Regions from separate parts of the Acidovorax sp. NCPPB 3576 genome, predicted to be linked through region 2. Evidence: predicted binding sites of a transcription regulator. Region 2 holds the regulator's gene; the other holds the start of a gene.

Region 1 (11,058 bases), 1.8 Mb from region 2:
AAGGCGGCACAGGCATCGGCCCCGGCGCCATCGACGCCCGGCACTGCCGCCCCGGGCACCGCCAGTGCGCAGCCGGACACCGCCTGCCCGTTGCTCCTGCCGCGCCTGCCCGGCATCTCCAAGGCCCAGTGCCAGTCCGCGCAGCTGGTGCCCAGCGGCGCGCTGTCGCGCAATGGCATCCCCCTGTACTGGCGCGACGTGCCGCCGGCCGGCATGGCCCCGGGCACGGTGCCGCTGCGGGTGCTGGTGGTGGGCGCCATGCACGGCGACGAGCCCACGGCCGCGTCGCTCGCGCTGCGCTGGATCGGGTTCGCCGAATCGCGCCTGCTGCCCACGCGGCGGCCGGTGCACTGGCGGTTCATCCCCGCGCTGAACCCGGACGGCATGCTCGCCAAGCCCGCCACCCGGGTGAACGCGCGCGGCGTGGACCTGAACCGCAACTTTCCCACGCCCAACTGGGAGCGCGACGCCCCCATCTACTGGGAAAAACGCACCCGCCGGGACCCCCGCCGCTGGCCCGGTCCGACCGCGCTGTCCGAGCCCGAATCGCAGTTCCTGCACACGCAGATGGCGCAGTTCGAGCCCGATCTGGTGGTCAGCATCCATGCGCCCTACGGCGTGCTCGACTTCGACGGCCCGCAGCCGCCGCCCAGCCGGCTGGGCCGCCTGCGGCTGGACCAGCTGGGCATCTTCCCGGGGTCGCTCGGGAACTACGGCAGCGTGCACCTGGGGCTGCCCGTGGTCACCATCGAACTGCAGCACGAGCTGCGCATGCCGCAGGACGACGAGGTGCGCGTGATGTGGCGCGACCTGCTGCGCTGGATGGACGACCACCTGACCGTGGTGGATGGCCAGGCATCACCGCAAAAATAGCCTCCAGCGCAGATTCGACTAGGGCGTTATGCTATTAAAAATGTAGCGGCCGATTCGAGGGCCTGCGCATCGGACTGCACGGCGCCGGGCGGCCCGCCCTGGCCCCACAGGGCGCCGCCCCAGGGCATGGCCAGGAACTGCGCGCACAGCCGCACCGAATCGATCATGGGCTGCGCCTTGGCGCGGTCGCCGCTGGTGGTGACGAGCCGCAGCGTCTTGGCCGCCATGGGCTCCTTGAACGGCTGGCCCGGAATGCGCATCCAGCCGCTCCAGTGGTCCAGATAGGTCTTGAGCGGCGAGGGAATGCTGTACCAGTACACCGGCGCGACGAACACGATGTCGGTCGCGGCGAGCGTGGCCTCCAGCAGCGTCTTCATGTCGCCGGTGGGGGCGGGGTACTCGCCGGTGGTGTGGCGCCGGTCCACGAAGGGCGGCAGCTCCATCCACGCGAGGTTCAGCCAGGTCTGAACGGCGTCCGCCGGCAGGGCCGCAGCGGCCTGCCGCGCCAGCCATTCGGTGTTGCCGACATGGCCGGGCTCGCGGGTGGAGGTCGTGAGGAACAGGGTGTGGGAAGGCATGCCCGGCATGGTAGCGCCGGCAGCGCCTTGCACCGGCCCGCCCCGTCAGGCGGCGGCTGGAGCGGCTGCGGTGGCGTCCGCCGCCGTGCCCTGGCCCAGGAAACCGAAGGCCATGGCCGGCCGCTCGCCGCTGATCAGCTCGGCCACCGCCTTGCCGGAGCCGGCGCCGTGCGTCCAGCCCAATGTGCCGTGGCCCGCGTTGACCCACAGCTTGCCCACGCGCGTGCGGCCGATGAACGGAATGTTGGTGGGCGTGGCCGGGCGCAGGCCGGTCCAATACTGCGGATTGCCGCCTTCCTCGGGCGTGCGGGTGTCGCACACGCCGGGCAGGATGGCCTCGATGCGGCGCGACAGCATGTGGCAGCGCGCGCGGGCCAGGGGGCTGTCCAGCGACAGGTCGTAGCCGCCCAGCTCGATGGTGCCGGCCACGCGCAGCACGTTGCCCAGGCGGCTCATGGCGATCTTCTTGCCGTCGTCGATGGTCGAGACCAGCGGCGCGCCCTCGGGCCGCAGCAGCGGGAAGGTCGCGCTGTAGCCCTTGCCGGGGTAGATCGGCAGGTCCACGCCCACGGTGCGCAGCAGCGGGGCGCTGTAGGTGCCGCAGGCGACGACGATCGCATCGGCGGTGAGGTTTTGGTCTTTTTGGCCTCCAGCGCTAGTGTTTCTTGCGCGGACGGCTACGGATTCGATAGCGCCACCGGCCTGGTTCAGGCGCACCACGTCGTGGCCGTAGAGGAACTGCACGCCGCGCTCGGCGCAGCGGCGCGCGAGTTCCTGCGTGAACAGGCGGGCGTCGCCGCTTTCGTCGGTGCTGGTGTAGGTGCCGCCGGTGATGTGGTCGCCATAGGCGCGGAAGGCCGGCTCGATCTGCAGCAGCTCGTCGCGGCTGACCAGGCGGCGCTGCACGCCGTGCCGGCGCATCACCTCGACCGCGTGGCCGGCGGCGTCGAACGATTTCTGGTCGGTGTAGAAGTGGGCGATGCCGCGCTCCAGCCGGTGGTATTCGATGCCGGTGGCACGCACCACGTCCTTCAGGGCGGCATGGCTGTAGGCGCCCAGGGCCACGATCTGCTGCACGTTGCGCTCGAACGCCGCATCGTTGCACTGCGCCAGGAATTTCAGGCCCCAGCGCCACTGGTCCCAGTCGAGCTGCGGGCGAAACAGCAGCGGCGCCTCCTTGTCGAACATCCACTTGAGCGCCTTGAGCGGCGCATCGCGGTTGGCCCAGGGCTCGCAGTAGCTCACCGAGATCTGGCCCGCGTTGGCGAAGCTCGTCTCCAGCGCCGCGCCGGGCTGGCGGTCCACGACGGTGACTTCATGGCCGCGCTCGAGCAGATGCCAGGCGGTGCTGATGCCGATGATGCCGGCACCCAAGACGATGGTTTTCATGGGCCGGAGTGTGGATCGCGTTGCGGCGAATTAAAAGCAAAATTAAACTTCATCCAAATTCATCAGAACCTCTAATGCACGCACGCCCATGAGCAGCTTCGATCCCGCCGCACTGGAATGCCTGGCCGCCATCGTGGAGGAGGGCGGTTTCGAGCGCGCCGCCCAGCGCCTGAACGTCACGCAGTCGGCTGTCTCGCAGCGGCTGCGCGCCCTGGAGGCGCAGGTGGGCTCGGTGCTCATCGTGCGCAGCCGGCCGCTCAAGCCCACCACCGCCGGCCAGTTGCTGCTCAAGCACACCAAGCAGTTGCGCCTGCTGCGCGCCGACCTGGAACGCGACCTGCAGGAGCTGGCCCCGAGCGCCCCCGGCGGCGCGCGCGAGGACGAGCGCATCTCGATCGCCATCAACGCCGACAGCATCGCCACCTGGGCGCTGGAGGCGCTGCACGATCTGGTGCGCCAGCGCCTGCCGGTGGAGATCATCGTGGACGACCAGGATTTCACGCAGGAATGGCTGCGCTCGGGCCAGGTGCTGGGCTGCGTGACCACGCTCAAGCAGGCGCTGCGCGGCTGCAAGGTCGTGCCGCTCGGGGCCATGCACTACGTGGCGGTGGCCTCGCCGGCGCTCGCGGCGCGCTACCTGCCGCACGGGCTCACGCCGCACAACTTCCGCGACGTGCCGTTCCTGTCGTTCAACCGCAAGGACGACATGCAGGCCGAGTTCGTGATGCGCGCCTTCGGCCTCAAGCGCGTGGCGCTGCACCACCTGTTCGTGCCCAGCTCCGAAGGCCAGGTGCGCGCCGCCACCGCCGGCTGGGGCGCGGGCGTGGTGCCCGAGCTGCTGGTGCGCAGCGCGCTGGCCGATGGCAGCCTGGTGGACCTGGCGCCCGGCCATTCGCTGCCGATCCAGCTGTACTGGCATTGCTGGAACCTCGAATCCGAAGTGCTGGATGCGCTGTCCGAGGCGCTGACCCGCACCGCGGCCCGCATGCTGGCGGTGTAGATATCCCCCGGGCCCGACCCGGTATCGGCCGCCACGGCCGGTCGCTAAGATGCGCCGAATGAATACGCCCCCGCCCCGCCCCTCCTTCAAGGCGCAAATGCACCAGGCACGGGAAGAGGCCATCGTGGCGGCTGCGGGCCGCCTGCTCGGTGAAAAAGGCTTCGAGGCCATGACGCTGGACGACGTGGCCGCTGAAGTCGGCGTGGCCAAGGCCAGCCTGTACAAGCACTTCGCCGGCAAGGACGACCTGTGCGCTGCCGCCATGGTGTATGCCGTGGACCGGCTGCAAGGGTTTTTGCAGAACGTGCCGCCCGGCCAATCCGCCATCGAACGGCTGCAGGCGCTGCTGCGCTGGATGCTGTCGCTGCAACTGAGCGACGAGATGCCCCTGCTGCTGAGCCGCAACTCCGGCCTGGCCGGGCCGCTGCGCGACTGCGCGCGCTATCAGGCGTCGCTGCAGACCGCCAGCGCGCTGATCACCACCTGGATCGTGGAAGCCCAGGAGGCCGGCCAGCTGAACGCCCAATGGCCGCCGGACGTGGTGCTGTGGGCGCTGCTGGCCCGTTCGGCCGACCCGCTGCCCGCCATGCTGCGGGCCACCGGCCAGTACAGCGATGCGCGCATCCTCGACTGGGCGGTGGAAACCTGCTTCGGCGGCTTGGCCGCGCAAGCGATCAGCGCACCAGCAGCACGGGCACCTGGCTGTTCGCCAGCACCTGGGTACTGACCGAGCCCATCACCAGCTTGCCGAGCGCCCCGTGGCCGTGCGAGCCCATCACGAGCAGATCGAACTTGCCGGTGTCCGCCACCTTGCCGAGGGTTTCGCCGATGGGGCCGGTCTTCACGATGCGCTGCGCAGCCACGCCGTGGCGCGCGAGGAACTTGACCACCGGGCCGATGATTTTCTCGGCCTCTTCGGCGTGGTACTTTTCGACCGTTTCCTTGCCCAGTGCGGCCCGCGCGCGGGGCGGCAGGGAAGGCTGCACGGTGACCACGGTGTAGTCGTGCGTGCCGGCCAGCAGTTCCTCGTGGGTGGCGAGGTAGGCGAGCATTTTCTTGGTGTACGGGCTGCCGTCGACAGCGAGGAGGATTTTCATGAAGACGTCTCCGAAAGAGGAGGGACCAGACTAATCTGCGCGTGCGCCTGTTGTCTTGACCTGCGTCATCTTTGTATGCCCTGCGCGGCGAGAGCGCCGGCGTGGAGGCCGGCACCTGCGCACGATCATACGGTGGCGGTGAAATGCGGCGAGAAGGTGTCCTGCTCGCCCTTGCGGGCATAGCCCAGCGGGTTGGCCACCACGCGGCAGCGCCAGGGCGTGCCATCGGCCCGCGCGCCCTGCACCGTGTAGTCGCTCGGCGAATGCAGGTGGCCGTGCATCCACAGTCGGGCATGGGGCAGCAGGTCGTCCAGCGCATTGCAGAACCCCGCGGTGCCGGGAATCAACCCGTAGCGCGGGTCGGCGCTTTTCAGGCTCGGGGCGAAGTGCGTCACGGCCACGGTGGGGCCGTCGAACGGGCGCGCGAGCGCATCGCGCAGCCAGGCCTGGCAGGCCAGGGACTGCTCCCGCATCGGCTCGGCCAGGAAGGGCTCGCCGCTGCGGGTGCCGCCGGTCTTGCGCAGGTAGAAGTTGGCGGCGCGAAAGGCCTTCTCGCGCTGGCGCAGGCGGCGTGCGAGGTCGGTGCTGCCCTCGTCCTCGGCGAGCGCATCGAAGTCGCTCCAGAGCGTGGTGCCGACGAAGCGCACGCCCTCCAGCACCACGCTTTCGCGCTCCAGCCAGATCAGGCCCAGGCGGTCGCACACCTGGCGCAGGCGCTGCTGGGCGGCGTCGAAGTCCTGCATGTCGTATTCATGGTTGCCGGGCACGAACAGCACCGGCGTCGGCCAGCCGGCGAACTGCGGCAGCGGGGAAAAGCGCGCCAGCCCGAAGTCGTCATCGGCCAGCTGCGAGCCGGATTGGTAGGAGCCGATGTCCCCGGCCAGCACGAGCACGTCGGCGCCCGGGGCGGGGCTGGGGGCGAAGGCGGGGTGGGCTTCCAGGTGCAGGTCGGACAGCAGTTGAATCTTCATGCCGCCGATTGTGGAGGCTGGCGCGGGCCGCCGTCAGGCCACGGGCGGGCGCCGGGCCGTGGGCAGGGCCGAGCGCACCATCGCGCCCCGCAGCCAGCGGTGGGCCGCGTCGTGCAGGCGGCGGCGGTGCCACAGCGCATCGACGTGCACCGTGGGCAGCGGCATGGGCAGCGGGCGCCACACCAGTTCGCCGGCGATGCTGGCCACCCCCACGAAATGGCGCGGCAGCACGGTGAGCAGGTCGGTGGTGGTCACCACGCGGCCGGCGGTGAAGAACTGGTTCACCGTGAGCACGATGCGCCGCTCGCGGCCCAGCGCGGTGAGCGCCTCGTCGATGAAGCCGTAGGGCTTGCCGGAAAAGCTCACCAGCAGGTGGCGCGCGTTGCAGTACAGATCGAGCGTCATCGGCACCTGGGCGAGCGGGTGGCCGTGGCGCATCACGCACACGTACTCGCCGTCGTACAGGCGCACGCTTTCGAAGGCCACCACGCTGTCGGTCTGGGCGCGGGCGGTCAGGTCGGCCATCACCGCGGGGAAGTAGCCCACGGCCATGTCGGCGGATTCGTCGTCCAGCATGCTGCGCGGGTCGCGCGTGGTGAGCGGCACCACGCGCACCGACACCCCGGGCGCTTCGCGCTCGATGATCTCCACCAGCGGCGGGATCAGCGTGGCGCCCGTGGCGTCGGCCATGGCCAGCACGAACGTGGAGCTGGCGGTGGCCGGGTCGAAATCGCCCGGCGCCAGCGACTGTTGCAATTGCGCCAAGGCCTGCCGCACCGGCGGCCACAGCGTGAGGGCCCGCGGCGTGGGTTGCACGCCCTGCCCGCTGCGCACCACCAGATCGTCGCCCAGCACTTCGCGCAGGCGCCGCAGCGCGTTGCTCACGGCGGGCTGGGTGAGCGACAGCTTGTAGGCGGCGCGGGTGAGATTGCGTTCGGTCATCACCTCATCGAACACGCGCAGCAGGTTCAGGTCGAGCGAGCGGAAATTGAGGGGCTGCATGTTGAACCATCACTTCAATGAATGACTGAGATTCAAAATATAAAGTGGAACAGCCATGGGGTAAACCCTAAGATTCGTTCATTCGCCCGGCAATTTCGCCAAAAGCGTCTGAAAAGGGTCCTCATCATGGCAAATTTTGTACACATCGAATACCGCACCGAACATCCCGGCGTGCAGCGCGCAGAGCGCTTCGCCGCTTCCCTGAAGGGCGCTGCCGCCAGCCTGGACGGCGCACGGGGCGCATCCTCCCTCCTGCTGGCCGCCGTCGTGGCCGCCGTGCTGGTGGTCGCCAACCAAGTGGTCGACAGCCGCGCTGAAGGCCACATGCTCGCCGCCTGGATGGTCATGTGGGTGATCGCCTTCGCCGCGCTGGCCCTGCTGGCCGGCCCTGCCCGCCGCACCAGCGCCGTGTTGCGCTCCGGCTACAAGGCCTGGACCGAAGCCCGCCGCCGCGAAGCCGAAGACGAAAAGACCTGGAACGCTGCACTGTACGACGCCCGCATCATGGCCGACCTGAGCCGTGCCATGAACGGCATCGCAGTGGACAACATCCGCCGCTACTACTGAGATCGGCGGCCGGACCGGCCGCAAAGTCTCCCCATCAAGGGCGCCTCACCAGGCGCCCTTTTTTCATGGCGCTTCAAAGCGCGGGTGCGCGCGCTCGCCCCTTGCCAGCCACCGCTGGCGCCAGCGTTCCAGTCCGTAGTAGATGACGGGGGTGGTGTACAGCGTGAGCAACTGGCTGACCGCCAGCCCCCCCATGATGGCCAGGCCCAGCGGCCGCCGCAGCTCGGAGCCTTCGCCTGTGCCGAGCACCAGGGGCAGCGCGCCGAGCAGGCCGGCGAGGTTGGTCATCAGGATCGGGCGCAGCCGCAGCGCCGCCGCGCGGCGGATCGCCTGCTGCGGCGTGAGCCCTTCGCGGCGCTGGGCGTCGAGCGCGAAGTCGATCATCAGGATGGCGTTCTTCATGACCACGCCAATGAGCAGGAACAGCCCCAGCAGCGCCATGAGGCTGAACGGGGTGTTGGTCAGCCACAACGCCAGGAGCGCGCCCACGCCTGCGGGCGGGACGGTGGAGAGGATCGTGAGCGGGTGCACCAGGCTCTCGTACAGCACGCCCAGCACCAGGTACACGGCCAGCACCACGCCCAGGATGAGCCAGGGCTGCGAGCGCACCGCGCTGGCCCGTGCCGCGTCTTCACCGGACGGCGCCAGGTGCACCGAGGCGGGCAGCATGACGCGCGCCATCACGGCGTTGAGGGCGCGCTGTCCCTGCTCCTGCGTCACGCCGGGGGCCAGGCTGTAGCCGATGTACATCGACGCGAACAGCGCGTCGTGCCACACCTGGTCCTCCGCCAGCCCGTAGCGCCACGTGGCAAAGGCGGTGAGCGGCACGCGCGATCCGCTCGGCGTGAGCACCTGCATCTGCGCCAGCGATTGCGGCTGCGACGTGAAGCGCGGGTCCACCTCCATCACCACGCGGTACTGGTTGAGCCGGTCGTACAGCGTGGTCACCTGGCGCTGGGCGTAGGAGTTGTTCAGCACGGACGCCACGGCTTGCATATCCACCCCCAGGCGCTGCGCGGCCTCGCGGTCGATGTCCACCACCACCTGTTGCGCGCCGCCGTCGCTCACGGCCTGCACGTCGGTGAACTCCGGTGCCTCGCCCATCGCCAGCGACACCTTGCGGGCCCAGGTGCGCAGCGCCCGGACCTCGCCCGAGCGCAGGATGACCGCCGTATCGGCCTCGCCGAACGACACGCCGCCGATCTGGATGTCCTGCTCGATGCTGGGGCTCAGTACCCCGCCCGGCACGGCCGGCGCCTTCTCGCGAAGCCGGTTGACCACGGCCTGCGTCGGCTCGCCGCCACGCTCCGCCAGGGGTTTGAGGCTGACGATGAAGAAGCTGTTGGCGATGCTGCCGCTGCCGCCGCTGGTGCCGGCCACGTGGGCCACGGCCGGGTCGGCCAGCAGCAGGCGGCGGTAGGCCTCGATCTTGGGCTGCATGACCTGGAACGAAAAGCCATCGTCGCCGCGGATGAAAGCGTGGACGATGCCGGTGTCCTGACGCGGCATCATGATCTTGGGCAGCGACTGGTAGAGCCACACGTTCACGCCCACCACGGCCAGGAAGGCGAGCAGCACCACGCCGCCGTGGCGCAGCGCCCAGCCCAGGCTGCGGTCGTAGCCGTGGCGCAGGTCGGCCAGCATCGCGGCGCTGGCGGCCCCCACGCGAGCGGTCCAGGCATGCCGCGCCTGTGCCTGGCGTGCGCTGCGCTGCCCGCGCAGGCCATAGGCGCACAGCACGGGCGTGAGCGTCAGGGACACCACCAGCGAGATCACCACCGCCGCCGCCAGCGTGATGGAGAACTCGCGGAACAGCCGCTGCACCACGCCGCCCATGAACAGGATCGAGACGAAGACCACCACGAGGGCGAGGGTCATCGCCACCAGCGTGAAACCCACCTCGCCCGCGCCGCGCAGCGCGGCGCGCAACGGCGTCATGCCGCGTTCGATGTAGCGCTCCACGTTCTCCAGCACCACGATCGCGTCGTCCACCACCAGGCCGGCCGCCACGATGAGGGCCATGAGCGACAGGTTGTTGAGCGAAAAGCCCGCCAGGTACATCACCGTGAACGTGCCGATGAGCGACACCGGGATCGCCACGGTGGGAATGAGCGCCGTACGCAGCCGCCCGAGAAAGGCCGCCACCACGGCCACCACCAGCGCCACCGACAGAGCGAGCGTGAGATGCGCCTCGCGCAGCGTGGCCCGGATGCCCTGCGAACGCTCGACGACGATGTCCAGCCGCGCTCTCGCAGGCACCAGCGTGCGCAGGTAGGGCAACTGCGCTCGGATCGCGTCTACGGTCGCCACCGTATTGGCGCCGGGCTGGCGCCGCACCTGCAGGATGACGGCATCGCGCTCGTTGTGGAAGCCGCTGCTGTAGCGGTTCTCGGTGGAGTCGGTCACCCGCGCCACGTCGGACAGGCGCACCGGGGCGTTCTCGGCCCAGCGCACCACGAGCGACTCGTAGTCGGCCGCGCGGGCCGGTGCGCCATCCAGCGCCAGGGGCCAGTGGCGGGCGCCTTCTTCCACCGCGCCCAGGGGCTGCACCGAGCCGGCCCGCACGATGGCCGACCGCACCTCGTCCAGCGACAGCCCCTGGTGCGCCAGGGCGCCCGGATCGAGTTGCACCCGCACCGCCGGCAGCGAGGCGCCCCCGACCGAGACATCGGACACACCCGGCACCTGCGCGATCTTCTGCGCCAGGATCGTGGAGGCGGCGTCGTACAGCGCCGAGGGCGCCAGGTCCGGCGACGACAGCGCCAGCACCACGATGGGACGCTGGGACGACTGGATCTTGCGGAAGGTCGGGTTGCCCTTCATGCCCGCAGGCAACTGGCTGCGCACTGCGTTGATCGCCGCCTGTACGTCGCGCGCGGCCGCATCCAGGTCGCGGCCCAGCACGAACTCGAGCTTCACTTCCGTCGTGCCCTGGTTGCTGCTGGACGAGATGGCCGCCACGCCGGCAATCGCACCGAGGGCGCGCTCCAGCGGGGCGGCCACGGTGGCGGCCATGCTTTCGGGGCTGCCGCCGGGCAGGCTGGCGCTCACGCGGATGACGGGGTAGTCCACCTGCGGCAGCGCCGCCACCGGCAGCAGCCGCCAGGCCAGCAGGCCCATCAGCACCAGCGCCAGCGACAGCAGCGAGGTGGCCACCGGGCGGCGGATGCACAGGCGCGCCAGGTTCATGGCCCGCTGCCCGCCGTGCCGTCCTGCCAGGCCGCACGGCGGCGCGAAAGCCGCTGGCCCAGCCGGTCGAAATACAGATACACCACGGGGGTGGTGAAGAGCGTGAGCACCTGGCTGACCACCAGCCCGCCCACCATCACGATGCCCAGCGGCTGGCGCAACTCCGCGCCCGAGCCCCGTGCGAGCATAAGGGGCAACGCGCCCACCAGGGCGGCCAGCGTCGTCATGAGGATGGGGCGCAGGCGCAGCAGCGCGGCACGCCGGATGGCCTCGTGCGCGGGCAGCCCGAGGCGGCGCTGCGCATCCAGAGCGAAGTCCACCATCATGATCCCGTTCTTCTTCACCAGGCCGATGAGCAGCACGATGCCGATCACCGCGATCAGGTCCAGCGG
Region 2 (11,058 bases):
ACGAGTGCATCGGCTGCGGGCTGTGCGTGGACGCCTGCAACACGGTGATGGACAAGATGCACTACCCGCCGGGGCTGATCCGCTTTTCCACCCAGAACGGCGTGGCGGCGGGCTGGGGGCGCGCGCAGATGCTGCGCCGCGTGCTGCGCCCCCGCGTGCTGATCTACAGCGCGGTGCTGGTGGCGCTGTGCGTGGGGCTGCTGGCCAGCCTGGTCATGCGAACGCCGCTCAAGGTGGACGTGGTGCGCGACCGCGCCGCGCTCTCGCGCATCGTGGCCGGCGGGCAGCTGGAGAACATCTACCGCCTGCAGATCATGAACGCCACCGAGTCCGGCCAGCGCTACCGCATCGGCGCGAGCGGACTGCAGGGGCTGCGCGTGGCGTCCGATGCCGAGGTGGAGATCGGCGCGGCCGAATCCCGCTGGGTGGCCGTGCGCCTGCAGATTCCCTACGGCTCCGCGCCGCCCGGATCGCATGCCGTGCAGTTCGACGTGCAGGCGCTGGGCTCGGGCGGCCATGTCGCCGAGAAGTCGGTGTTCCTGGTGCCGCGATGAGAGCCGCCGGCCCCACCGTTTCGATTCCAGGCGCCAGGCCTTCGGCCCGGCCGCCTTTCCTTCTTTCCTGTCAGGAGTGAACACCATGCCGTCCCCTACCGTCGCCACCGCACCGGTTTCCGTTCCTTCGTCCGCTCCCTGGTGGAAGTTCGGCTTCGTCTGGATGGTCATTGCCGGGCCGGCCATCGTGGTCGTGGCGGGCTTTACCACGCTGTGGGTGGCGATCGTGCGCCCCGACCCGGTGGTGGCCGAGGACTATTACCGCCAGGGCATCGAGATCAACAAGACGCTGGGCGGCCAGTCGAACAGCCTGGCCCCGGCCATGAAGGCGCGCAACCATGCGGCCACCCCCGCGCAGGACCAGCCGCGCTGAAAAGCGGCTGGTCCGCACCCCCCCCCGAAACGAGGAGACAAGCGCAATGTGGACCCAACGCCTCATGTGGATTGCATGGCCCGCCTTCCTGATGGCGGGCGTGCTGGAAATGCTGGTCTTTGCCCTGGTGGACCCGCAGGACATGCACTGGTTCGGACAGCCGCTGGCGCTCTCGCGCGAGGGCGTCTACACCATCGCTTTTTTTGCTTTCTGGCTGGTGACGATGGCGTCGAGCGCGCTCACCACGCTGCTGGCCATGTCGCCGTTCGAGCTGAACCGCTGCCCCGTGCCGGTGACCGACCGGCCCGCCGACTGCGCGCGCCACCACCCGGGCGCATGAGGTGCGAGCGTCGGTGCCTGTGCCGGGCCGCTCAGTGGCAGTTCTGCGAGTTCACGATGCGCTTGAGCGCGTCGGTTTCCAGGATGCGCACGTGGCGCTGCTTGACCTCGACGATGCCGTCCTCGACGAACTTCGAGAAAGTGCGGCTCACCGTCTCGAGCTTGAGCCCGAGGTAGCTGCCGATTTCCTCGCGCGTCATGCGCAGCACGAGTTCGGACTGCGAGAAGCCCCGCGCATGCAGGCGCTGCACCAGGTTGAGCAGGAAGGCCGCCAGGCGCTCTTCCGCCCGCATGCTGCCCAAGAGCAGCATCACGCCGTGCTCGCGCACGATCTCGCGGCTCATGATCTTGTGCACGTGGTGCTGCAGCGCCGTGACCTCGCGCGACAGCTCTTCGATGCGGTCGAAGGGCATGACGCAGACCTCGGCATCTTCCAGCGCGATGGCGTCGCAGGTGTGGTGGTCGCTGACGATGCCGTCCAGGCCGATGATCTCGCCGGCCATCTGAAAGCCCGTGACCTGGTCGCGGCCGTCCTCGGTGGCCACGCAGGTCTTGAAGAAGCCGGTGCGGATGGCGAAGAGCGAACTGAAGGGCTCGCCATTGTGGAACAGGGTGGCTCCCCGCTTGACCTTGCGGCGCACGGCCACGATGTCGTCGATCCGTTGCAATTGCTGGTCGTTCAGACCCAGCGGCATGCACAACTCGCGAAGGTTGCAGTTCGAGCAGGCCACTTTGATGGTTTGCGGATTCATGGACAAGGCCTTTGCGTTGAGGAGAGGGCGGCTGCCGGCAGGGTGGGAGACCCCGGGCGAACGCAGGGCACCTGTCATGGATCAATTGTGGCAGTGTGCGCCTGCAGAACCCTTGACCCATGTCAAGGGTTTCCCGTAAGGGCTGCGGCACATTGGGCAGGCACAAGGAAATCCCATGATCGCTGTCACCCCTGAACTCCTGCGCCGCTTCGACGTGCCCGGCCCCCGCTACACCTCCTACCCGACGGCCGACCGGTTCGTGGAGGCCTTCGGGCAGGACGAATACGTTCTCGCTCTGCAGCAGCGCCGCCTGGGGTCCGCCGCGAAGGCGCTGCCCCTGTCGCTGTATGTGCACATCCCGTTCTGCGAATCGCTTTGCTACTACTGCGCCTGCAACAAGATCATCACCCGGCATCCCGAGCGGGCCGAGGTGTACCTGCGCTACCTCAGCCGCGAGATCGACCTGCACACGGCCCAGTGCGGCGTGGGGCAGGTGGTGAGCCAGCTGCACCTGGGCGGGGGCAGCCCGACGTTCCTGTCGGACGACGGCCTGCGGTCGCTGATGGCCATGCTCCAGCGCAGCTTCACGCTCGCGCCTGGCGGCGAGTATTCGATCGAGATCGATCCGCGCACGGTCAATGCGGACCGGCTGGCGCTGCTGGCCGAGCTGGGCTTCAACCGCCTGAGCTTCGGCGTGCAGGACTTCGACCCCGAAGTGCAGAAAGCCGTGCACCGCATCCAGCCGGCAGGCCAGGTCTTCGACCTGGTGGCCAGCGCGCGGGCGCTGGGGTTCGAATCGATCAACGTGGACCTGATCTACGGCCTGCCGCGGCAGACGCCCGAGTCTTTCGAGCGCACGCTCGAGCAGGTCGGCCGGTTGCGGCCCGACCGCATCGCGCTGTATGCCTATGCCCACCTGCCCGAGCGCTTCAAGCCCCAGCGCCGCATCGTGCCGGCCGATCTGCCGCTGGCGGCGTCGAAGGTGGCCATGCTGTCGCAATCGCTGCGGGCGTTCCAGGACGCCGGCTACGTCTATGTGGGCATGGACCACTTCGCGCTGCCGGGCGACGCGCTGGCCGTGGCCAAGCGCCAGGGCCGGCTGCACCGCAACTTCCAGGGCTACAGCACCCAGCCCGACTGCGACCTGCTCGGCCTGGGCGTGTCGGCCATCGGCCGCGTGGGCGCGACCTACAGCCAGAACGCCAAGACGCTGGACGAGTACTACGACTTCATCAACCAGGGGCGCCTGCCGGTCGTGCGCGGCCTGGCGCTCACGCGCGACGACCTGGTGCGCCGCTCCGTGATCATGGCGCTGATGTGCCAGGGCGAGGTGCTGTTCGAGCCGGTGGAGCAGGCGTGGCTGATCGATTTCCGGCAGTACTTCGCTGCCGAGCTGCAGGCGCTGGAGGATCTGCAGGCGCAGGGCCTGGTCGTGCTCGGCCAGGAAGGCATCGAGGTCACCGCCATGGGCTGGTTCTTCGTGCGCGGCGTGGCCATGCTTTTTGACCGCTACCTGCAGGCCGACCGCAATCGCGCGCGGTTCTCCCGCATCATCTGAAGGGACGGGGAAGGCATGCCCGATACCCTGGTCTGGACCGCGTTGGCCATGGGGCTGGCGGGCGGCCCGCATTGCCTGGCGATGTGCGCGGCGCCCTGCGGGGCGCTGGTGCGCGCTGGCGGCCCGGACCACGCCACGGCGGAAAACGCAGGGGCGCAGCCGGTGCGATGGGCGGGCCGCGGCGTGGCTTTGCCGGCGGGCCGCCTCTGGACGCGGCCCTTCGCCTTCCATCTGGGGCGGCTGGCCGGGTACGCCCTCGCGGGCGCCCTGGCGGCCTGGGCGATGGACCGCCTGGCCTGGCTGACCCAGCAGGCAACTGCGCTGCGCCCTGCATGGACGCTGCTGCATGTCGCCGTGCTCGCCTGGGCCGTGCTGCTGGTCTTTCAGGCGCGGCAACCGGCCTGGGTGGACCACGCGGGCCGGTTGCTGTGGCGGCGCGTCGCCCCCTGGGTTCGATCGCCCGGCGGCCTGTTTTCCACGGGTTTTGCATGGGCCTTGATGCCCTGCGGCCTCTTGTATTCCGCGCTGCTGCTCGCGGCCTTGACCGGAAACCCCTGGCGCGGGGCGCTGGCCATGGTCTGCTTCGGCGCGGGGGGCGCGGCCTGGCTGGTGGCCGGCCAGTGGATCTGGCAACGGCTGCGCAGCGGCGGTGCGGCCGGGGGCGCCAGGGGAGGGTGGGGCGTGCGGGTGTCCGGCCTGCTGCTGTTCGGCATTGCCGCCTGGGGACTGTGGATGGACGTTTTCCACCGGCAGGCCGAGCCCTGGTGCCTGTAGCCACCAGCCCTGAACGCGGGGTTAATCACGGCTATCGTGATCGGGGTTTGTGAAGTTTTTGACATTTGATTCGAGGGTGTATTAACTGGTGATAATGGTTACCAATACCCCGGCGTCCCCGTGGCGCCTTCCGGTGCCCCCCGAAAGTGACCAATCCCCTCCTCATCGATGTCGGCCGGCTGCGCGTAGGCATGTTCATCCAGCTCGATCTGGGCTGGATGAACCATCCCTTTCCAGTCAGCAGCTTCCGCATCGCGTCGCCGGAGCAGATCAGCACGCTGGCCGCCTTGGGGCTGTCCCAGGTGCGCTGGATACCTTCCAAAAGCGATCCGTCGGTGCAGGGCCTGCTGCCGCCCGGCCATCCCTCCGCACCCGATCCGGTCACTGAGGCAGCGCGGGAGTCCGTGGTGGAAGGGCCTTCCATCGCGCAGGCATCGATGGCGGAGTTCCGCGAGCGCATCAAGGCGCAGAGCCGCTCGCTGGCCGCCTGCGACGAGCGCTTTGCGCGTGCCACCCGGGTGTACGAACGCCTGGCCACCAGCGCCGAACAAGACCCGTCCGAGGCGCGTTCCTCGTCCAACGCGCTGGTTTCCACCTGCGTGGATGAGCTGCTCGACCAGGGCGATTCCGCCATCCGCCTGCTCTCCGAGCGGGTGGGCACGCGCGCGGCCCTGCATTCGGTCAACGTGATGGTGCTGTCGCTGCTGCTGGGCAAGGCGCTGGGCATGCTGGGCGACGACCTGCAGCCCCTGGGCGCAGCGGCGCTGCTGCACGACCTGGGCAAGATCACGCTGCCGCCCCATGTGGCCCAGCCACATTCCGCACTGGGCCCGGCCGACCAGGCCCTGTACGAGGCGCATGTCGGCGAATCCGTCGTGCTGGCAGAGCGCATGGGCCTGGGTACCGCCGTCGTCGAGGCCATCGCGCAGCACCATGAAATGGCCGATGGCACCGGATTCCCGCTCCAGCTCAAAGGGGCTGACATATCCCGCGGCGGGCAGGTGCTGGCGCTGGTCAACTACTACGACCGGCTGTGCAACCCGCTGCGGGGCGCCAATGCGCTCACCCCGCACGAGGCGCTGTCGGTGATCTTCGCGCAGCACAAGCAGCGGTTCGATGCCGTGGTGCTGCGGGCTTTCATCCGCATGATGGGCGTGTATCCGCCGGGATCGATCGTGCAGTTGGTCGATGACCGCTACGCCATCGTGACGGCCGTGAACTCGGCCCGCCCGCTGCGGCCCAGGGTGATCGTGCACGAGTCCGGTGTCTCCAAGGACGATGCCCTGGTGATCGACCTGGAAGACCAGCCGGCGCTGGGCATCCGCCGCAGCCTTCGCCCGGCGCAGTTGCCGCGCGATGCGCTCGACTACCTGTCGCCCCGCAAGCGCATCTGCTACTACTTCGAACGGGCCGTAGAAGCCGCGCCGACCGGGGCGCAGTCGTGATCCGCGGCCCCCAGGGCAGCGTGTGGCGTGCCGTGTTCGATGGGCTGCTGGAGGCGGTCTGGCTGGTGGAGCCCGAGGGGCTCACCGTGCGCTTCGCCAACCAGGGGGCGGCCGCGCTGCTCGGGCGTTCGCCCGAAGCCATGGAAGGCGCCAACGCGGTCGAGCTGCTGGCCTGCACGCCGGAAGACCTGTATTTCTGGGCGCAGGACCGCGATGCGCTGATGCGCGGCATCCACTCGCACTCCGGCCTGCTGGGCGGCGATGGACAGTTCATTCCGGTGGACCGGCGCGTGTCACGGGTGGATTCGCCAGCGGGCGAGGCCCTGTTGCTGGTGACCATGATCGACCGGCGCGAGCAGGCCTCGAACGAGCGCGAATTGGAGATATTGCTTTCCGAACTGCGCGCCACGCTCGACTCTGCCGCCGACGGCATGCTGGTGTACGACATGGGCGGACGCATGCGGGCCTTCAACCAGCGGCTGGCACAGCTGTGGGGCATGCCCGAGGACCTGCTCGTGCAGCGCAACGACGCCGCCGTGGTCGCCCACATGCAGCAGCAGGTGGCCGATGCCGATGCCTACCGGGCGCGGCTGTCCTCCATCGCGCTGGAGCCCGGACGCGAGACCTCCGACATCCTTCACCTGCGCAACGGCACCATCATCGAGCGCCGCTCGGTGCCGCAGCTCAGCCAGGGCCGGCCCGTGGGCCGGGTGTTCTCGTTTCGCGACGTGACGCTCAACGCCGAGGCGCAGGCCAGCCTGCGGCTGGCTGCGCGCGTTTTCGACTCCAGCCTGGATGCCATCTTCATCGCCGACGACCGCCACCAGATCGTGCGGATGAACCCCAGTTGCGAGCGGCTGATCGGCGCGCCCGCCGTGGCCTTGCAGGGCGTGCCTGCGGCATCGATCTTCGGCGCCGAAGACGCGCACGCGGGCTGGATGGAGCATGTGCTGGCGGCGTGGGAACGCGACGGTTTCTGGGAGGGCGAGCTTTGCCTGCCCGAGAGCGGCGCGAGCGGCACCGCTAAGCCCGCGTGCGCGGTGCACCTGTCGTGGGTGGTGCTGCGCAGCGAGGAGGGCAATGCGCTGCAGAGCATCGGCTTCATGCGCGACCTCACGCAGCAGCATGCGGCTCGCACGCGCATCGAAGAGCTGGCCTACAGCGACGTGCTCACCGGGCTGCCCAACCGCCTGCGCCTGTCGCGCCGCGTGGGCGAGGCCATCGATTCGATCCAGGCATCGCGGTTGGATGCAGGTGGTTTCGCCATCCTGTTCGTTGACCTGGACCGCTTCAAGATCATCAACGACTCCCTGGGCCATCTGTTCGGCGACCGCGTGCTGCAGATCGTGGCCAAGCGCCTGCAGGGCTGCCTGCGCCAGAGCGACATGCTGTGCCGCCTGGGCGGCGACGAGTTCGTGGTGTACCTGCACGGGGGCGATGCCGCCATCGCCGAAGGCGTGGCCCGACGCATGCTCGAGGACATGCTGCGGCCCTTCATGCTCGACGGCATGGGGTTTTCCATCCAGTGCAGCATCGGCGTGGCGCTGTACCCGCAGGACGGCGAGACGCTGGACGACCTCATCAAGCAGGCCGACACCGCCATGTACCGCGTGAAGGAGCGCGGCCGTGGAAGCTACGGCTTCTACCAGCCGCAGATGAATGCCGATCTGCTGTCGCGCATGAAGCTCGAGCACGCCATGCGGCAGGCCCTGGGCCAGCAGCGCATGGTGGTGCACTACCAGCCGCAGGTCGCCATGGCGACCGGCGGCGTGGTGGGGGCCGAAGCACTGCTGCGCTGGACCGATCCGGAACTGGGGCCCATCTCGCCGGGCGTGTTCATTCCGCTGGCGGAAGAGTCCGGCTACATCATCACGCTGGGTTCGTGGGTCATGGAGCAGGCCGTGCAGGAGGCCGCGCGCTGGTTGCGGTCGGGCTCGCCGCTCGTCATGGCGGTGAACGTGTCGGCGCTGGAGTTTCGCCAGCCCGACTTCGTGGAGCGGCTCACGCGGCTTTTGCTCAAGCATGGCCTGCCGGCCAAGCTGCTCGAACTGGAACTGACCGAAACCATCTTGCTGCAGGATGCGCAGGAGATGGAGCAGCGCCTGGTGGCCCTGGCCGAACTGGGCGTCGGCCTGGCCATCGACGACTTCGGCACGGGTTATTCCAGCCTGGCCTATCTGAAGAAACTGGCGATCCACAAGCTCAAGATCGACCAGTCGTTCGTGCGTGGCCTGCCCGACGACGAGGGCGACCGCGCGATCATCAATGCCATCGTGCACATGGGGCGTGCGCTGCACATCGAGGTGGTGGCGGAGGGCGTGGAAACGCAGCAGCAGCGCAAGGCGCTGGAGCAGATGGACTGCCGTTATTTCCAGGGGTATTTGTGCGCGCCGGCCATGCCTGCCGAGGCTTTCAGGAGCCTTCTGGCAAGCCGCCAGAGCTATTCGTGGGAACTGCCGGCGCCGGCATGAGCCCGCGCCGCGAAGAAACAGGTGTCTGCGAATGCCACCGGACCGGCATCCTGAACCGGGGGTTCAGGTGGGCGAGGGCAGCCAGGCGTTGGGTTCATCTGACGCGAGATGATCACGCTCACCGGGCAATGTACCAAGCCCGTGCTCAATGAGCATTGGTTCAAGGAAATATAAAGCCCGGCAGCACCGCAGACGTCCCCATTGTAGGCGCTGCATCCACGGCGCGCGAGCGGCCGTTGCGTAACCGTTTTTAATGAAGGCTAAAGCAGGCGTCCGTCGTCGCCGAGCGCATCGTCCAGGCGGCGCAGAAGCAACTGCATCTGGCCGGACGGGTCGCCCGCCAGGGAGGCATGCGATGGCGCCGGGCCATCGGTGAATTGCGGGCCTTCGGCACGGGCCAGCGGCGCGGGCTCCGTCGGGGCCGTGGCCTGGGCCTGAGCGGCGGAGGCCAGGTCGGCCTCTTCGCGGTCGGCGATCTCGAAGGCCAGGTTGAGCGCCGCCAGCACGGCGATACGCTCGCGGGCCCGCACCTTGCCGGCATCGCGGATGCGAGTCATGGCGGTGTCCACGCGCTCCACGGCCTGCAGCAGGCGCGATTCGTGGCCCTCGGGGCAGCCCAGCAGGTAGCTCTGCTGCATGATCTGGACTTCGATCTGCTTCATTCGGCGTCCTTCGAGGGGGGCGTCGCGGGCAGGCTCTCCAGCAGCGCGTCCACACGGGCGCGGGCGGTGTTGAGCCGGGATTTGAGCGAGTCTCGCTCCTGGGTGAGATGGACCACCTGGGCGGTCAGCAAGGCATTGGCGCGTTGCAGTTCCGCATGGCGCAACAGCAGCCGCTCCACGCGTTCGGCGATCTGGTCGATGGGAGAGGATGGATCCATACAGCCGCGATTGTAGGGTTGGCGCCACCGCCACCCCATCGGGCGGCGTTTACAGCCTGCAACACCCGTAAAATCCGCAGGTTGGTGCTCGCGGCGTGGTTCGCATGCCGCAGTTCAACGGGAAGCAGGGAGGTTTGCGTTCGCCAGAGCGCGCCGTGCCTGCGCTGCCCCCGCAACGGTCAGCGGACGAGTCGGTTTTTTTGCCCGATTCACTCTCCAGCCATGAGCCACTGGGCGCCTTGAACAAGCGCCTGGGAAGGCGCTGGAGGGCGTTCCGCCAGCCCGGATACCGGCCAACAACGTGGCCGCGCCTGGTCGGACCCTCATGGTCCCGAAGGTGCGGCTGTTTCGCCCAATGCCGGCGGGGAAGCCGGCGCGGGGATGTTTGCCAGTTCTGTCTGTTTCCATGAAAAAGCCTTTGTTCCGTGCGCGCGCCGCTGCCCTTGCCGCCGCACCTTCATCCCTGCGGCCCGCTGCCTTGGCTGCGTCCGTGGCCTTGGCGTTCGCCGCCGTGCCTGCCGCTGCGCAAGCCCAGGCGCAGGACGCCCCCGTTCTCCTGGCGCAAAACCAGCGCGTGCCCTCCTTGAGCGAAACCGTGGTGGCCGCCACGCGCACGCCGCAGCCCCTGGCCGATCTGGTGGCCGACGTGTCCGTGCTGGACCGCGAGGCCATCGAGAACAGCGGCGCGACCGGCCTGGCCGACGTGCTGGCGCGGTTGCCCGGTGTCGAGATGGTGCGCAATGGCGGCCCCGGCAGCGCCACCAGCCTGTACCTGCGCGGCGCCGAAACGCGCTTCACCGCCGTGTACATCGACGGTGTGCGCATGGATTCCCAATCCACCGGCGGCGCGCCGTGGGAGGCGATTCCGCTGGCGGTCATCGACCGCATCGAGGTGCTGCGCGGCCCGGCCGGCGCGGTGTATGGCTCGGACGCCATCGGCGGCGTGGTGCAGATCTTCACGCGCCGGGGCGAGGCCGGCACTGCCCCTTATGTGGGCGTTGGCGTGGGCAGCCAGGGCACCTACAAGGCCGAGGCCGGCGTGAGCGGCGCCACGGGCGCGGTGGACTATGCCCTGGGCCTGGCGCGCGAGACGAGCGAGGGCTTCAACGCGCGCACCGTTGCCACGCAGAACCCCGACAAGGACGGCTACCGCCGTACCTCCGGCAACGCCCGGGTGGGCCTGCAGATCGATGCGGTCCACCGCCTGGAAGGCACGCTGGTGGCCAGCGAGATGAACTCCGGCTACGACGCCACGCCGCTTGGCAACGATGACCGCAATCTGCACAAGATGCACGCCCTCGGCCTGAACTGGGCCGCGAAGTGGACCCCGCAATACACCACCCGCGTGTCGGTCACCGACTCGCGCGACCGCTACGAGACGAAGCCTTCCGTGTACCTGACCGACACGCGCCTGCGCGGCTACCTGTTCCAGAACGAATGGAGCCAGGGCCCGCATCGGGTGACCGCCGCGCTGGAACGCCGCGAAGACCGCCTGGAGAACGCGCCCATCGACAGCAAGCGTTCGCAGGACGCGCTGGCCTTGGGCTACGGCTTCAATGCCGGCGGCCACACGCTGCAGTTCAACGTGCGCCACGACTCCGACAGCGAGTTCGGCGGCCAGAACACCGGCAGCGCCGCGTATGGCTATGCCATCACGCCGCAGTGGCGCGCCACCGCGTCCGTGGGCACCTCGTTCCGCGCGCCGACGCTGTACCAGCGCTTCAGCGAATACGGGCTGGCATCGCTCAAGCCGGAAGAAGGGCGTAACGCCGAGCTGGGCCTTCGCTGGGCCGAGGGGGCGGGCACCTTCTCGGCCGTGGCGTACCGCAACCGCGTGAAGAACCTCATCGTGTTCGGCGGGCCGGGCGGATGCCCATCCCCCTTCGGCTGCTATGCCAGCACCGCGCGCGCC

The links. The regulator FNR, encoded in region 2, switches genes on or off when oxygen is low (the NO sensors DNR and NnrR bind a similar motif). The targets are predictions, from matches to a motif close to TTGATNNNNATCAA.
Region 1: the regulator FNR is predicted to act here: its motif matches at 4,993-5,006, upstream of M5C98_RS23360 (universal stress protein).

What each region holds. Positions count from the first base shown of each region.
Region 1 is NZ_CP097267.1:5,133,209-5,144,266, reverse strand. Features, by position in the region: gene M5C98_RS23385 (M14 family zinc carboxypeptidase) at 1-873, shown strand, start outside; gene M5C98_RS23380 (NAD(P)H-dependent oxidoreductase) at 900-1,460, opposite strand; gene M5C98_RS23375 (D-amino acid dehydrogenase) at 1,497-2,840, opposite strand; gene M5C98_RS23370 (LysR family transcriptional regulator ArgP) at 2,929-3,840, shown strand; gene M5C98_RS23365 (TetR/AcrR family transcriptional regulator) at 3,899-4,567, shown strand; gene M5C98_RS23360 (universal stress protein) at 4,515-4,937, opposite strand; gene M5C98_RS23355 (metallophosphoesterase) at 5,063-5,908, opposite strand; gene M5C98_RS23350 (LysR family transcriptional regulator) at 5,942-6,910, opposite strand; gene M5C98_RS23345 (hypothetical protein) at 7,037-7,477, shown strand; gene M5C98_RS23340 (efflux RND transporter permease subunit) at 7,541-10,666, opposite strand; gene M5C98_RS23335 (efflux RND transporter permease subunit) at 10,663-11,058, opposite strand, start outside.
Region 2 is NZ_CP097267.1:3,322,897-3,333,954, reverse strand. Features, by position in the region: gene ccoG (cytochrome c oxidase accessory protein CcoG) at 1-554, shown strand, start outside; gene M5C98_RS15365 (FixH family protein) at 640-927, shown strand; gene M5C98_RS15360 (hypothetical protein) at 974-1,267, shown strand; gene fnr (fumarate/nitrate reduction transcriptional regulator Fnr) at 1,299-2,018, opposite strand; gene hemN (oxygen-independent coproporphyrinogen III oxidase) at 2,194-3,576, shown strand; gene M5C98_RS15345 (sulfite exporter TauE/SafE family protein) at 3,592-4,350, shown strand; gene M5C98_RS15340 (HD-GYP domain-containing protein) at 4,497-5,795, shown strand; gene M5C98_RS15335 (sensor domain-containing protein) at 5,792-8,266, shown strand; gene M5C98_RS15330 (cell division protein ZapA) at 8,527-8,928, opposite strand; gene M5C98_RS15325 (DUF904 domain-containing protein) at 8,925-9,146, opposite strand; cobalamin riboswitch at 9,213-9,458, shown strand; gene M5C98_RS15320 (TonB-dependent receptor domain-containing protein) at 9,553-11,058, shown strand, end outside.